One region of the Metabacillus sp. KJ11-3 genome, then DNA from elsewhere that is predicted to be linked to it. Evidence: riboswitches for the same ligand, from Rfam matches in the RefSeq annotation. Region 1 holds a riboswitch; the other holds the start of a gene.
What was found. A riboswitch is a leader RNA that binds a small molecule or an ion and turns the genes downstream of it on or off. The one in region 1 is predicted to bind lysine.
Positions count from the first base shown of each region.

Region 2: another riboswitch for lysine. It lies ahead of AC0L8O_RS04625 (aspartate kinase); the one in region 1 lies ahead of AC0L8O_RS02370 (Na+/H+ antiporter NhaC family protein).

Region 1 covers NZ_CM147865.1:448,575-456,228, reverse strand. The annotation lists partial or broken gene AC0L8O_RS02385 (M23 family metallopeptidase) at 1-482, shown strand, start outside; gene AC0L8O_RS02380 (MetS family NSS transporter small subunit) at 522-590, opposite strand; gene AC0L8O_RS02375 (sodium-dependent transporter) at 632-2,146, opposite strand; gene AC0L8O_RS02370 (Na+/H+ antiporter NhaC family protein) at 2,531-4,084, opposite strand; lysine riboswitch at 4,208-4,386, opposite strand; gene yunB (sporulation protein YunB) at 4,458-5,195, opposite strand; gene AC0L8O_RS02360 (YunC family protein) at 5,283-5,585, opposite strand; partial or broken gene AC0L8O_RS02355 (bifunctional metallophosphatase/5'-nucleotidase) at 5,652-7,050, opposite strand; gene AC0L8O_RS02350 (DUF72 domain-containing protein) at 7,104-7,654, opposite strand, start outside.
Region 2 covers NZ_CM147865.1:897,043-904,696, forward strand. The annotation lists gene uvrC (excinuclease ABC subunit UvrC) at 268-2,046, shown strand; lysine riboswitch at 2,119-2,301, shown strand; gene AC0L8O_RS04625 (aspartate kinase) at 2,465-3,694, shown strand; gene AC0L8O_RS04630 (YslB family protein) at 3,730-4,167, opposite strand; gene AC0L8O_RS04635 (succinate dehydrogenase cytochrome b558 subunit) at 4,655-5,263, shown strand; gene sdhA (succinate dehydrogenase flavoprotein subunit) at 5,296-7,059, shown strand; gene sdhB (succinate dehydrogenase iron-sulfur subunit) at 7,060-7,654, shown strand, end outside.

The DNA.
Region 1 (7,654 bases):
ATTATGGACGCTTAGATTTAGGAAAACACACTTTCCCTGTTCCGCTAGGTCATAATTTCAGCTATAAGAATACCTGGGGTGATGCACGTGGCTGGGGAGGGCGAAGAATCCATGAAGGAACTGATATCTTTGCAAACTATGGTGTGCCTGTTAAGTCAACATGTTATGGAGTCATCGAAATGAAAGGTTGGAACCGTTTTGGTGGATGGAGAGTTGGAATTAGGGACATTGACAATACCTATCATTATTTTGCCCACCTAAATGGTTTTGCAGATGGCCTTAAGATGGGACAGATTGTTGAACCCGGTCAATTAATCGGATCAGTTGGAAGCTCCGGCTATGGTCCTCCAGGAACAGCAGGGAAATTCCCACCACATTTACATTATGGATTATACAAAGATAACGGGCGAACTGAATGGTCATTTGACCCTTTTCCACATCTTAAGTCATGGGAAAGAGCAGATCGAGCGGAAAGAAGAAAAAATAAGAGGCTGATATCAAGAATATCAGCCTCTTCCTTACTACTTTCGTTTAGCTTTTACAACAGCATTCGCAATACTTGCTGCCATTCCGCCCCAAATAATAACCATACCTATAATCATCATGGCAATTGCGCTTCCACTCATGACGGTTAGACCCCCTTACTCTTACTCTTTGACATTGAAAGTGAATTGTCAGCTGAGTTGCGCTTAATTGTGAATAACACACCCACAAGCATCGCTCCAATTGCTACTGTCCATCCCCAATTAAATAAGAAGCCTAAAGGATAGTCACCGTAAGGAGCAGTTAGGTTATTTCGTAGGTTATCAAACATCATATAACCTAAGACTGCTGGTGTAATAAATCCTAAGCAAATTCTCCACCATGCTCCTACTCGAATATCAGACATTGAATTTGCGTGTGATTGAAGATTCTTAAGCTCTTTTGCAAACCACGCAATAGCAATTACTTCAAATAAACCTGCCATCGCTACTCCGAACTGATTAATAAAGTAATCTACAGAGTCAAGGAAATATAAACCGCCTTTTGTAGCATAAATTAAGGAGATTAATGCAGAAAGTCCACCACCAAATGCAACTGCTTTCGTTCTTGATACATTGAATTTTTCTTGCACACCTGCTACAAATGTTTCAACGATTGAAATTAAAGATGATAAACCTGCCAGCACTAGCGATCCAAAGAATAAGAAACCAAATAATCCATTAAGCGCTGGAAATTCGTTGATAATCTGCGGGAAAACAACGAATGCTAGACCTACTCCCGCTTCTACTACTTCACTAACCGGAACACCTTGTTGTGCTGCCATAAATCCTAATGCACTAAACACTCCGATACCTGCTAACAATTCAAAACCAGAGTTACTAAAGCCTGTAATAAATGCATTGTTTGTAATATCAGATTTCTTCGGTAGGTAGCTTGAATAAGTAATCATAATAGCAAAAGCAATTGATAAACTAAAGAAAATTTGACCATAAGCTGCTACCCATACTTTACCATCAGCAATTTTACTCCAATCAGGTTTAAAGAAAGCATCCAAACCTGCTGCAGCTCCTTCTAGCGTTAATGCACGAATAACGATAATACCGAATAATATAACTAGCGCAGGAATAAAGATCTTGTTCGCCACTTCAATTCCCTTTTTAACACCTGCGAAAAGAACACCTAGAGCTAAAACCCAAACAAGAACTAATGGTATTAATACACCTGGAACTAATCCTCCAAACTGCCCTGGTGTTTCAGCCAGTTTTAGGTAATCACCGAATAAGAAATCGCCTGGTTCTGATCCCCAAGTTAAGTTAAATGAGAACACCGAATAAGACATTGCCCAAGCAATAATAACTGCGTAATAAGTGGAAATGACAAATGAAATTGCAACTTGCCACCACCCGATCCACTCAGAACCCTTGCTCATTCGTCCCAATGACATAGGAGCCGATCCACGATATTTATGACCTATAGTAAATTCCATAACAAGTAATGGGATACCGGCCGTTAATAGTGCGAATAAATATGGAATGAAGAAAGCCCCGCCTCCATTTTCATACGCTGTTGCTGGAAACCTCCAAATATTACCTAAACCTACTGCAGAACCAATGGCTGCTAGAATAAATCCTGCCCTTGTCCCCCACTGTGGGCGATTATCCATCGTTTTTCCTCCTCTTATGTTTATCTTTTTAAAAAGTGGAAACAATTAGAAATTATATAATTTTCTGATTATTTATTATAATCTATACATAGTATAAATGGACTTTATTCCTATGTCTATAAAAAATTTCGAAAAAATACTATTTCAAAATGATATTTTCAGAAATATCAAATAGTTCACAAAACATATGGAAATAATTTATTCATTCTTTCATTTTTTATTATTTCTTTATTTATTTAGTCCATAAAAGCAAGAAAGAAAAATACTCCAAAAAATATTATTACAATTTATAATCATTTCATGCTCATCAAATTTTTATTATGAATAAATATTATTTATTCATAATAAATCACAACAAAGAGAGGGATAATAACACCCTCTCCTTTACTCACTCGTTTTGAATTTTTTTGAGAAAACCACAATAAATGCAGCTAATAAAACAATAATACTAACAAAACCAATAATACTATTTCCTGTTAAACCTAAAACTAAGTAACCAATTGCTGCAATTCCCCCACCTATTAATGCGTAAGGTAGTTGTGTCATAACGTGATCAATATGATGACTTCCTGCACCTGTTGAAGATAGAATTGTTGTATCAGAAATAGGTGAACAATGGTCTCCTAAAACTGAACCTGCTAGGACGGCAGCCATAGCTGGAAGTAACATACTAATATCTGTAGCAGCTGTAATTTCAGCAGCTATCGGTAACATAATACCAAACGTTCCCCAAGATGTTCCTGTCGCAAACGCCATAAATGCTCCTAAAACAAACATAACTACAGGTAAATATGATAAATTCAGATTAGATTTTTCTACTATTCCTGCCAAATATTCACCCGTACTCAGTTGGCCGATCAAATCAACAATAACCCATGCAAATAAAAGAATATAAATGGCCGGTAGCATGGATTTAATTCCTTCTTTCAACGCTAAAGGTAAATAATTAGCCTTTATTCCTTTCGCTAAGAACAGGATGATTGTAATAGCTAACCCAAAAAGCCCGCCAAATAACAGGGATGCAGAAACATCAGTATTTTCAAATATCGTAAAAATTGTTACATCCGCTTTATCTTCAATCGCACTATATCCTGTGTACAACATAGATGAAACTGTTCCAATAATTAGGGATATAATTGGCCAAACAAGATTTCCTATTGTACCTTTGTCACTAGTTGGCAAGTCTTCTTTCACTTCACCAAGTACCTCTTTAGTAGGATCAACAACTTGACCTGTCTCAATTGCCCGATTTTCATGAATTTTCATTGGGCCGATATTAATATTGAATACAGCAACAGCAAAAACTAAAGCTAAAGCTGAGATAACATAATAATTCATCGGAATCATCACCATAAAAGCACCTAATGGCGTATACTCTGATACTCCGTGTGTTGTTAGAATTGTCGCAATCATTGCTATAATATAAGCACCCCAGCTTGATACAGGTGAAACAACACAAACTGGAGCAGAGGTTGAATCAATAATATAAGCAAGCTTTGCTCTGGATACTTTTTGGCGATCGGTAATCGGGCGACTTACCTGCCCAACTGCAAGTGCATTAAAATAATCATCGATAAAAATTAAGATTCCGAGCAATGCTGCTGTTAACTGTGCACCAGCACGTGTTTTCACACGTTTTTTTGCCCACTCACCAAAAGCACGGCTCCCTCCTGAAATAGAGATAAGTGCTGTAACAATTCCTAAAATTAGCAGGAATAAAATAATATAAACATTCCATGTATTCACTTCTCCGTCAGAATAAAAAACACCTTGAATTGCCTTTAATATAATCATTCCTGTACCGGTAATTGAAAATTCTTCAATCAATAACGCCGCTGATATTATCCCTACTCCTAGAGATAATAAAACTCTTCTTGTCAAAATCACCATTAAAATGGCGATAATTGGTGGAATAATAGAAAAAATAGTTCCTGCCATAATGTTAAAAAGCCTCCCATTTATTAATAATGGAAGGCTCTGAATTGATCATAGGATAATTTGTCTTTCTTACATCCTAAAGAATAGAAAATAACAATTTTTCTTACTATGTTATCCTCCATCTCGATCAGTAGCCCTCCATTATAGATTTCTATAATGACAGTATTACCTTTATTTAAAGTAATACCAGCAAATGTAACCTGACTAGCAAACATTTACTTCGGCAAAAAACCCTTTCCAATATGATCTTCGATGTCATACTCACATATTGTACTCTTGTTTTCTGCGCCTCTACCTCATCATGAGATAAGGTGATGTAGGTCAATATTTAGTATTATAAAATTATTCTACCAAAATAGTTGATTAAGAACAACTATGGTTTTTTTGGTAATTCAATAGAATGGTCTGCACCTTCTCCACTGTTATAATATTCAGGTACTTCTCCTTGTTCTGTTTGGATGACAACCGGAATAGTATTTACTGCTTTTACTACATCTGTAGCAAACGGAATCACTACCTGTACACTTACTTCTACGAATATAGCAATTTCATGGACAGCATTATTAATTCCGTATTCCTCTGTTGTTCTTTTAATATCTGTAAATACATCTCCTATTAAATAGTACTCGATTGGTATTCCCGGTCCGAGTGTACTCAATATTGAGTTACCTGTAATTTTCCCTAAAGGAATTTCATAAATAATTCCAGTATTACTACCCTCTTCATTAAGCGTCATTCCATGGAAATTGTTTCTTTCTATTTCCCCAAGCTTTTTTGTTACATTATCAGTTACTCTTTTCTTTGCCATTGTTACAGCTCGTTGATTAAATGTGAATGAATTTACATTTCCGTCAGAATCTTTATCAATTGTAACTAAATTCTCTTGTTCTTCATTAGTTAATATTTCTTCTTCAACTGCATCATGAATGATCGTGGTTGCAACTTTATTTGCTTCTAACCTTGCAATCTTCATCATGGTGGATTCGATCTGAACGTTTACAATCCAAAAGCTTATGGAAGTGATCAATATAAAAATAACAGTTGTTAATAATACAACATAACGAAAAGGTAAAGGCCCTCTACGCGGGCGTCGTCCGCGAAATTTAGCCAAAACAAATCCCTCCTTTACAAGCTATGTTTATGCATGTATGGAGGGATGTACGCTAATTTTTTATGATATTTTTCTTTCCAAGATGCGCTACATCATTTTAAGTAGAGCATCTCTTCCTTTTGTACCGACGGTAATGCCACGCTTTTCAGCCTCATAAGTGACTGATTCTAAAGGGGCCTCGAGAAGTTGCTCAATGGTGCGGACTCCTACCGCACGCCCCGCAATAATTCCCCTATCTTTAAGCTTTTCATTTAATAATGCAACATCAAGCGCGCCGCACATAATATATCCCTTTTCGTTTGTGATTGCCATAAAATTTGTTTTAGGCAACGCAACCGTAATAGCAGTAAATTGGTTTCCATCAATGACGATTGGTGTCATAGTGACCATTATTTCTCTACACTCCTTTCTTGTTATATTTTTATGAACAAAGAAAGGATACGTGTAGATCAATGCCTATAGCTTCGTGGATTTCTTGCCTAATTTCCAGGCTAAAAGATCTCGAAGCAGCTCAGGCATATAAAAGATTTTCTCAGCATAGCCAATTTTCGGATATAATGGTCCAAATGTGAACATATCAATTGTTGCTACAGCATAAATGCGATCTGCTTGAATCTCTTCACCATTTATAAAGATGTCTGTTACATGCTCCTTACCATCCTGTAAAACTTTCATTCGGACATCAATTCCATCAAATACCATTCGTCCCATTACTTTCCCTCTAAATCCTAATCCCTTTAATTTTAATTGTTCCATGTTTTCATCTCTTGACTGGACGATCACTTCTTTTAAAACATCACCTTTTAAGAAAACTTTACATGGGTTAATAGGATGAGGGCATATTCGGTGGAGATCTTTTCTCGTAACGGGACCTTTTGGTAAGGGCTCTAAAATAATCCCGGAATTCACCATAGCTACTTCACCATCACACCATTCTTTAATGGCCTGAACAAGGATCTTCGGAAAAGTAGAGTCTTGAAACCAATCAAGAGATAAATTTTCTCTTGATGTACCTACAACTTCTGAAAGAATTTGATCACTTGCCAAACTCGTTTGCTGCAGCCATTGAATCGTTTCTTCACAAACCTCTTTTTCATGATCCATAGGATAAACACTTGCTTTATGAGTCATTATCTTTTTTTCTTCTGTATCGATTGTTAAGGAAATATGACCGATGTAACGCCCATATTTTCCTGCTCCTGCTATTAGAGTTTGGTTGATCTCTTTTCCCTCTGGTAGTACGTGATGGGTATGCCCCCTATAATAACATCAATATCCGGAAACTCATTTGCAATGATTTCATCATCACTAATTCCTAAATGGGACATAAGAACAACAATATCAACCTGATCCTTAACTTGCTGAATAGTTTCTGTTAAACTTTGAAAAGGATCTTTAACTTTCCAACCTAATAATTCATAAAATTTCTCATAAAAAACAGTTACACCTAATAATGCGATTTTCGTTCCATTATGTAATGTTAAAATATGATATGGCACAACCCATTTAGGTCTCTCTCCTACTTCTGTATAAAGGTTAGAAAGAATGACCGGAAACTGCGCATCCTCATAAAGCATATCAAGATCATCATGTGAAAACGTAATACCTTCGTTGTTTCCAATGGTCACTGCATCATACTGCAAATGATTTAATAAATGAACATTTGCCTTCCCTTTTGTTGCCTCCGTAATTGGATGAAAGCGATCAGCATGGTCACCAATATCGAGTAAAATCATTTGTTCCTGTTGTTCGGCATGATATGTTTTTTTGTCTTTAGAAACTGAACAATGGATGGCCAGTTTTCAAAATGACTATGTAAATCGTTTGTATGATATAGATGAACCGTCTCTAACATATTCCTCTCTCCTTATTTACTGTGCCAACTACATGAGACCATACAAAAATGACCTAGTCTTCATCTGAAAACAAGCTTAACTGTTTTTCAGCAAGTCCGGAATATTGTATTCCTAATAATGATATCATCATCTTTGCATTGTCAGCTGCATCACCACCAGAGTTATTATTAAAAAGCATATAAATTGTTTCTGTGGTGCTTTTGATCTTTGATAGATGTTCTTGCCATTTTTGCAATTCCTGTTCATTATATCTGTATAAATATCGTACATCCCGCCAGTCATCACCATTTGCAGGCTTGTTCCATCCATATACATTACGGCCATGAAGTCGAATCAAGGTCTTATGGGGATTTGTTGGCTGTAGTACAGTAGGAATCGATCTTTCGCCAGCCTGCGGTTCATCAACGATACTATGAATCCACCCCTCAGACTCCATAAAACGTAATGTTTTTTCATAGTAAGTTGGTGAAAACCAGGAACGATTACGAAATTCTAGCGCAACCTCTGTATCTCCCATTATTTCTCGACACCATTTTAAATAAGCGACATTCTCCTTCGTACAAGAAAACCATGGTGGAAATTGAAACAGCACCATTGCAAGTT
Region 2 (7,654 bases), 450 kb from region 1:
CGCGGCATCCAGCTCTAGCGCCTAGCCCCTCTAGGGTCTAGCCACAAATGAATTGAAGACAAAAAACGTCTTCTATTCATTTGCGTCTTATTTGCCGGAGGCTGATCAAGGCCTTGCGCTTTTGTTTATGTAATTATTTACCACGACGAAATATATAGAGCATGATAAAATAAACATATAGGCAGTAATTCGCTATTTTAATTTATTTGATTAAAATGGGGAATTACTGCCTATCTAATCACAGCAAAAAAAGGGGAGTGTCCGGCTATGAGAGATCACATAAAAGAAAAGCTTGCACTTCTTCCAGATCAACCAGGCTGTTATATTATGAAGGATCGTCAAGGAACAGTCATTTACGTTGGGAAGGCAAAAGTGCTCAAAAATCGCGTGCGTTCTTATTTTACCGGTTCTCATGATGGGAAAACATTAAGGCTTGTAAATGAGATCACAGATTTTGAATATATTATTACATCTTCAAATTTAGAGGCATTAATTCTCGAGTTAAATTTAATTAAAAAATACGATCCAAAATATAATGTCATGCTAAAAGATGATAAGACCTATCCGTTTATTAAGATTACAAATGAACGTCACCCGCGTCTTTTAGTAACAAGACAAGTAAAAAAAGATAAAGGAAAGTACTTCGGGCCTTATCCAAACGTTCAATCTGCCCGAGAGACAATTAAGCTTTTAGACCGTTTATATCCGTTAAGAAAATGCTCGACTCTACCTGATCGTGTATGTCTTTATTATCATATGGGACAATGTTTAGCACCATGTGTACATGATGTCTCAGAAGAAACGAATAGGCAAATGGTGGAGGGAATTTCGAAATTTCTTAATGGAGGCTATAAAGGTATTAAAGAGGAATTGTCGATAAAGATGACAAAAGCAGCTGAAGGGCTGGAGTTTGAGAGAGCTAAGGAGTTTAGGGATCAAATTCTTCATATCGAAGCCACAATGGAAAAACAGAAGATGACTTTAAATGACTTTATTGATCGAGATGTATTTGGATATGCTTATGACAAAGGATGGATGTGTGTTCAGGTCTTTTTTATTCGACAGGGAAAATTGATAGAGCGCGATGTGTCAATGTTTCCTATTTATGATAATCCTGAAGAAGAGTTCCTAACGTTTTTAGGACAATTCTACTCTAAGTCTAACCATTTTATTCCAAAGGAAATCCTTTTACCGGACAGTATTGAATATGACTTAGTGGAACAGCTATTAGATGTGACAACTCTTCAGCCTAAACGTGGGAAAAAGAAGGATCTGATTTTATTAGCGCATAAGAATGCAAAAATCGCTCTGAAAGAAAAATTTCTATTAATTGAAAGAGACGAAGAACGCACTATTAAGGCTGTAGAAAATCTTGGTGATAAACTAGGTATTCATACACCGAATCGAATAGAGGCATTTGATAATTCAAATATACAAGGAACAGATCCTGTTTCTGCAATGGTCGTGTTTGAAGATGGAAAGCCTGCTAAAAAACACTACCGTAAATATAAAATTAAAGATGTAAAAGGTCCGGATGACTATGACTCGATGCGTGAGGTAGTGAGGAGACGCTACAGCCGTGTATTAAAAGAACAACTTCCACTACCGGACCTCATTATTATTGATGGAGGAAAAGGACATTTATCCGCGGCTCAAGATGTGCTGGAAAATGAGCTGGGTCTGGATATCCCGGTAGCAGGATTAGTAAAAGATGATAAGCATCGAACATCAGAACTTATTATTGGATCACCTCCGGAATTTATACAACTTGAAAGAAACAGTCAGGAATTTTATTTACTTCAGAGAATTCAAGATGAAGTGCATCGGTTTGCGATTACATTTCACCGTCAACTACGGGGGAAAAATGCATTTCAATCTATATTGGATGATATACCGGGAGTTGGTGAACAACGAAAAAAATCATTACTAAAGCATTTTGGCTCTGTAAAAAAAATGAAGGAAGCTAGTGTGGATGATCTTAAAAGAGCGGGTATGCCTGATAACATTGCCAACAACATATTAGAGCATCTCCACAAAGAGAGCTAAAAAGTATTTTCTTGCCTTTTGAAGGAATGTCTGATAAGATTTTATTAATTTGATATTGATCGTTAGTTTGTAAATGATGGTAGAGGTGCGACCATTAAGAGTAGCCGGTTTGAGGAAAAATGGATTCCGATGACAATTGGTGAAAGGAATGTTCGCCGAAGTGATAATTGCACCATTTGCTTTTATCGCTGGTTTTACATTTAAGAGATGTAAAATTGTCAAGAAACGATATGTTCTTGGAGAGCTATCTCATTGTATAAACGAAATTTTTCGTTTAATTAGCAATGGGATGTTTTTTGTCTCATTGCTTTTTTATTTTTTGCAATGATTAAGAAAACATCTCTATATCCAATTCTTGCTCATTTATTAAAACAGATAATAAACGATCATAGAAAAACAACTGAAAGGTGAGATTTCATTGGGTATTATCGTACAAAAATTTGGCGGTACTTCTGTTGGCTCTGTTGAAAGAATTTTAAATGTTGCCAACCGAGTAATTCAGGAAAAAGAAGCTGGAAATGATGTAGTAGTTGTTGTTTCAGCAATGGGAAAATCTACAGATGAATTAGTAAAACTTGCAACACAATTAACTTCAAAGCCAAGTAAGCGGGAAATGGATATGCTTTTAACAACAGGGGAACAAGTGACCATATCGTTGTTATCCATGGCTTTAATTGAAAAGGGATATGATGCCATTTCTTTTACAGGGTGGCAGGCCGGTATTGAAACAGAATCAGCACACGGAAATGCCAGAATAACCAATATTAAAACCGAACAGCTAAGTAGTGAGTTAGGAAAAGGTAAAATTGTTGTAGTTGCAGGGTTCCAAGGTCTATCTATTGATAACCAAATTACTACTTTAGGAAGAGGAGGATCTGACACTACAGCAGTTGCTCTTGCTGCAGCTTTAGGTGCTGATAAGTGCGATATCTATACAGATGTAACAGGTGTGTACACAACTGACCCCCGTTTTGTAAAAGGAGCCAGAAAATTAGAAGCTATTTCTTATGACGAAATGTTAGAACTGGCCAATTTGGGAGCAGGGGTTCTACACCCGCGGGCAGTTGAATTCGCAAAGAATTATAATGTGCCCCTAGAGGTAAGATCAAGTATGGAAAATGAACGTGGGACAATGATCGAGGAGGAAACAGAAATGGAACAAAATTTAATTGTTAGAGGAATTGCGTTTGAAGATCAAGTGACGAGAGTATCGGTTATCGGATTGCCGAATGAATTAACGACATTGTCCACAATCTTTACGACATTAGCTAAAAATAACGTAAATGTTGATATTATTATTCAAAACACAACAAGTGATAACAAAACAACAATATCATTCTCAGTTAAAACAAGTGATTTAGAGGATACGTTGCAAGTTTTAGAACAACATAAGAATGAGCTTCAATTCGAACGAATCGAATCGGAAAGTGGTCTAGCAAAGGTATCAATTGTTGGATCTGGTATGGTTTCAAATCCGGGAGTTGCAGCAGAAATGTTTGATGTATTAGCGAAGGAAAATATAGAAGTAAAGATGGTAAGTACATCTGAAATAAAAGTATCAACTGTCATCTCTCAGCAGCACATGGTATCGGCAGTTGATATTCTTCACACAGCGTTTGAATTATCAAAAACAACTGCAAGGGTATAATTTTTAAGTGATAAGGGAGATGTTCCCCCTTATCACTATCTTTTACTTCTTTTTCCAAGTGGAACTTCTTCCAGAACATCTTTATGGTCCCATTTTACTGTAAACACAACTTTATTCGCCCGTTTTTTCACTTGCTCATATGTTTCGGTAATTTGATTGTTCATCATTTGTAGTTGTTCCGCAATAAAACCTGCTTCTAATTGAAACGTACATTCATTTACTTTTTTAAAACGGTTTGAAATAAGCTCGCCGCTTAATTCAAATTCCATTTCATTTTTCTTTTTATGAAGTAAGACCAGGTCTCCCCAACCGGCTGCTGCAAAAAAGTTGGCTAGTTCATCAAGTGAAGTGACAGGGTATTTTCTTGCCAAGCCTTTTCCAGCCCAATAAAGCATCTGAGGAAAGTCTTGACCAAGCAAATCTGGAATTAACACTTCCCGTAATAGTTCGAATCCAAAAGCTGGCATTTGCATATGTTCTAATTCATCGGTATTTAGTAAAGCTGATTGTTTGTTCACGGTATTCCCCTCTTTCTCATTAATATTATATATCAACACAACCGTTAAACACATGTAATATTAAGCAAAATTGAAACAATCGTTCAAATGTTCTATACATAACCCCTAATTTTTAAAAATAAGCTACGAAAGATGGTTATCAAAATTTAATGTATATTGATAAAATAAAATGTGAAGGAAAACAGTTGTCGAAAAATTTTAATTTATGAACGCGTTTTCTTGACGCTCTTTCTTTAAGGGAGTAAAATGTACTTGTTACAATTATCTCAATTAATCAGACAGATAATTTCATAGACTGTCAGCTTAAACTAGTAATATTTACTAATCTTAATAGTTGACCATTATGTAGAATAGTAAATTTTATTAGGAAAGGATTAATTAGGTAAAAATAAGAGTTTATTACAAAAGTGAGCGCATTATTGATACTAGGGGGTAAGTTTTTATGGCTGGAAACCGAGAGTTTATTAATCGTAGACTGCACTCATTACTAGGAGTCATTCCGGTAGGAATCTTTTTGATTCAACATCTTATTGTCAATCATTTTGCCACAAGAGGTGCAGAGGCTTTTAACAAAGCTGCACATTTTATGGAGATGTTGCCATTTAGGTATGTGTTAGAGATCGTCATCATTTTCCTTCCAATTTTATACCATGCTATTTACGGAGTTTATATTGCATTTACAGCAAAAAACAATGTAAGTAATTACGGCTATCTTCGAAATTGGTTGTTTATGATGCAGCGTGTTACAGGGATTATAACGTTTATCTTTATCGCTTGGCATGTTTGGGAAACAAGAATTGCTGCTGCACTTGGAGCAGAAGTGAATTATGATATGATGGCTTCGATTTTAAGTAGTCCATTTATGCTTGTGTTCTATTTAGTGGGTGTTATTTCAACAGTCTTCCACTTTGCTAACGGTTTATGGTCTTTCGCAGTAAGTTGGGGGATTACCGTTACTCCTCGCTCACAAGTCATTTCTACATATGTGACGCTCGCAATCTTTTTGGCGCTTTCATATGTAGGTGTTCGTGCAATATTTGCATTCGTCTAATCCAGTAATAGCTATTAAAGGGAGTGGGCTTTATGAGTAAGAATAAAATCATCGTTGTTGGGGGCGGATTAGCAGGTTTAATGGCTACAATTAAAGCTGCTGAAGCCGGCGTTCAAGTAGATCTTTTTTCATTAGTTCCTGTTAAACGGTCACACTCAGTGTGTGCACAGGGTGGAATTAATGGAGCAGTTAATACAAAAGGTGAGGGAGATTCACCGTGGGAACACTTTGATGATACAGTTTATGGGGGAGATTTTTTAGCGAACCAACCACCTGTTAAGGCAATGACAGAGGCGGCACCTGCCATCATTCACTTATTAGACCGAATGGGTGTAATGTTTAACAGAACGCCAGAAGGATTGTTGGACTTTAGAAGATTTGGCGGTACACAGCATCACCGGACAGCATTTGCTGGTGCTACAACGGGACAACAATTGCTTTACGCTTTAGATGAGCAGGTAAGACGTTACGAGGTTGCTGGTCTTGTAACAAAGTACGAAGGATGGGAATTTTTAGGTGCGGTAATTGATGATGATCAAGTTTGCCGTGGGATTACAGCACAAAACCTTACTTCGATGCAAATTGAATCATTCCGCTCAGATGCTGTGATTATGGCTACCGGCGGCCCAGGAATTATTTTTGGTAAATCTACTAACTCAGTTATCAATACAGGGTCAGCTGCATCTATTGTTTATCAACAGGGTGTTTATTATGCGAATGGTGAGTTTATTCAAATCCACCCAACCGCTATACCGGGAGACGATAAACTCCGTTTAATGAGTGAATCTGCTCGCGGAGAAGGTGGACGAGTTTGGACATATAAAGATGGAAAGCCGTGGTATTTCCTTGAAGAGAAATATCCGGCATATGGTAACCTTGTTCCTCGTGATATTGCAACACGTGAAATTTTTGATGTTTGTGTTGAGCAAAAGCTAGGTATTAACGGTGAGAACATGGTATACCTAGACTTATCTCATAAAGATCCTAAGGAACTTGATATTAAACTTGGCGGTATTATTGAAATCTATGAAAAATTCATGGGTGACGATCCACGTAAAGTTCCAATGAAAATTTTCCCGGCCGTTCATTATTCAATGGGTGGACTTTGGGTTGATTATGATCAAATGACAAATATTCCAGGTCTCTTTGCTGCAGGTGAATGTGATTATTCTATGCACGGAGCAAACCGTTTAGGTGCTAACTCACTTTTATCAGCTATTTACGGTGGCATGGTTGCCGGACCTAACGCTGTTAAATATATTAATGGCTTAGAAAAGAGTGCAGATGATTTATCTTCTACTCTGTTTGAAGGACATGTTAAGCAGGAAGAAGATAAGTGGAATAATATTATGAGCTTAGATGGTAACGAAAATGCTTATATCCTTCATAAGGAATTAGGTGAATGGATGACAGATAACGTTACGGTAGTTAGACATAATGATAAACTTTTAAAAACAGATGAAAAGATTCAAGAGCTTATCGAAAGATTTGATAATATCAATATTAATGACACTGCTAAGTGGAGTAACCAAGGGGCGGCATTCACACGTCAATTAAAAAATATGCTTCAATTATCTCGTGTTGTGACACTTGGTGCCTATAACCGTAATGAAAGTCGCGGAGCACATTATAAGCCTGAATTCCCTGATCGTAATGATGAGGAATTCTTAAAAACAACGATGGCTAAATATACAGGTGACCGTACTGCACCTGAATTCCACTATGATGATGTTGATGTTTCATTAATCAAACCAAGAAAACGTGACTATTCAAAAAGCAAAAAGGGGGAGAACTAAATGAGCGAGAATAAAGTAGTTCAATTTATTATTACGCGACAAGAATCACCTGATGCAGCCCCTTATCAGGAAAAATTTGAAATTCCTTATCGTCCTAACATGAATGTTATATCGGCTTTAATGGAAATCAGACGAAATCCTGTAAATGCTGATGGTAAGCAATCAACACCAATTAACTGGGATATGAACTGTTTAGAGGAAGTATGTGGAGCATGTTCGATGGTGATTAATGGTAAGCCTCGTCAATCTTGTACAGCATTAGTTGACCAGCTTGAACAACCGATTCGCCTTGAGCCGATGCGTACATTCCCGGTGGTTCGCGATTTGCAAGTTGACCGGAAACGTATGTTTGATTCATTAAAGAAAGTGAAAGCATGGATCCCTGTTGATGGAACGTATGATTTAGGGCCTGGACCACGGATGCCGGAGAAAAAGCGTCAATGGGCTTATGAATTATCGAAATGTATGACTTGTGGTGTATGCTTGGAAGCTTGTCCTAATGTTAATAGTAAATCAAACTTTATTGGGCCTGCTCCATTATCACAAGTACGACTATTTAATGCACACCCAACTGGTGAAATGAATCGTTCTGAGC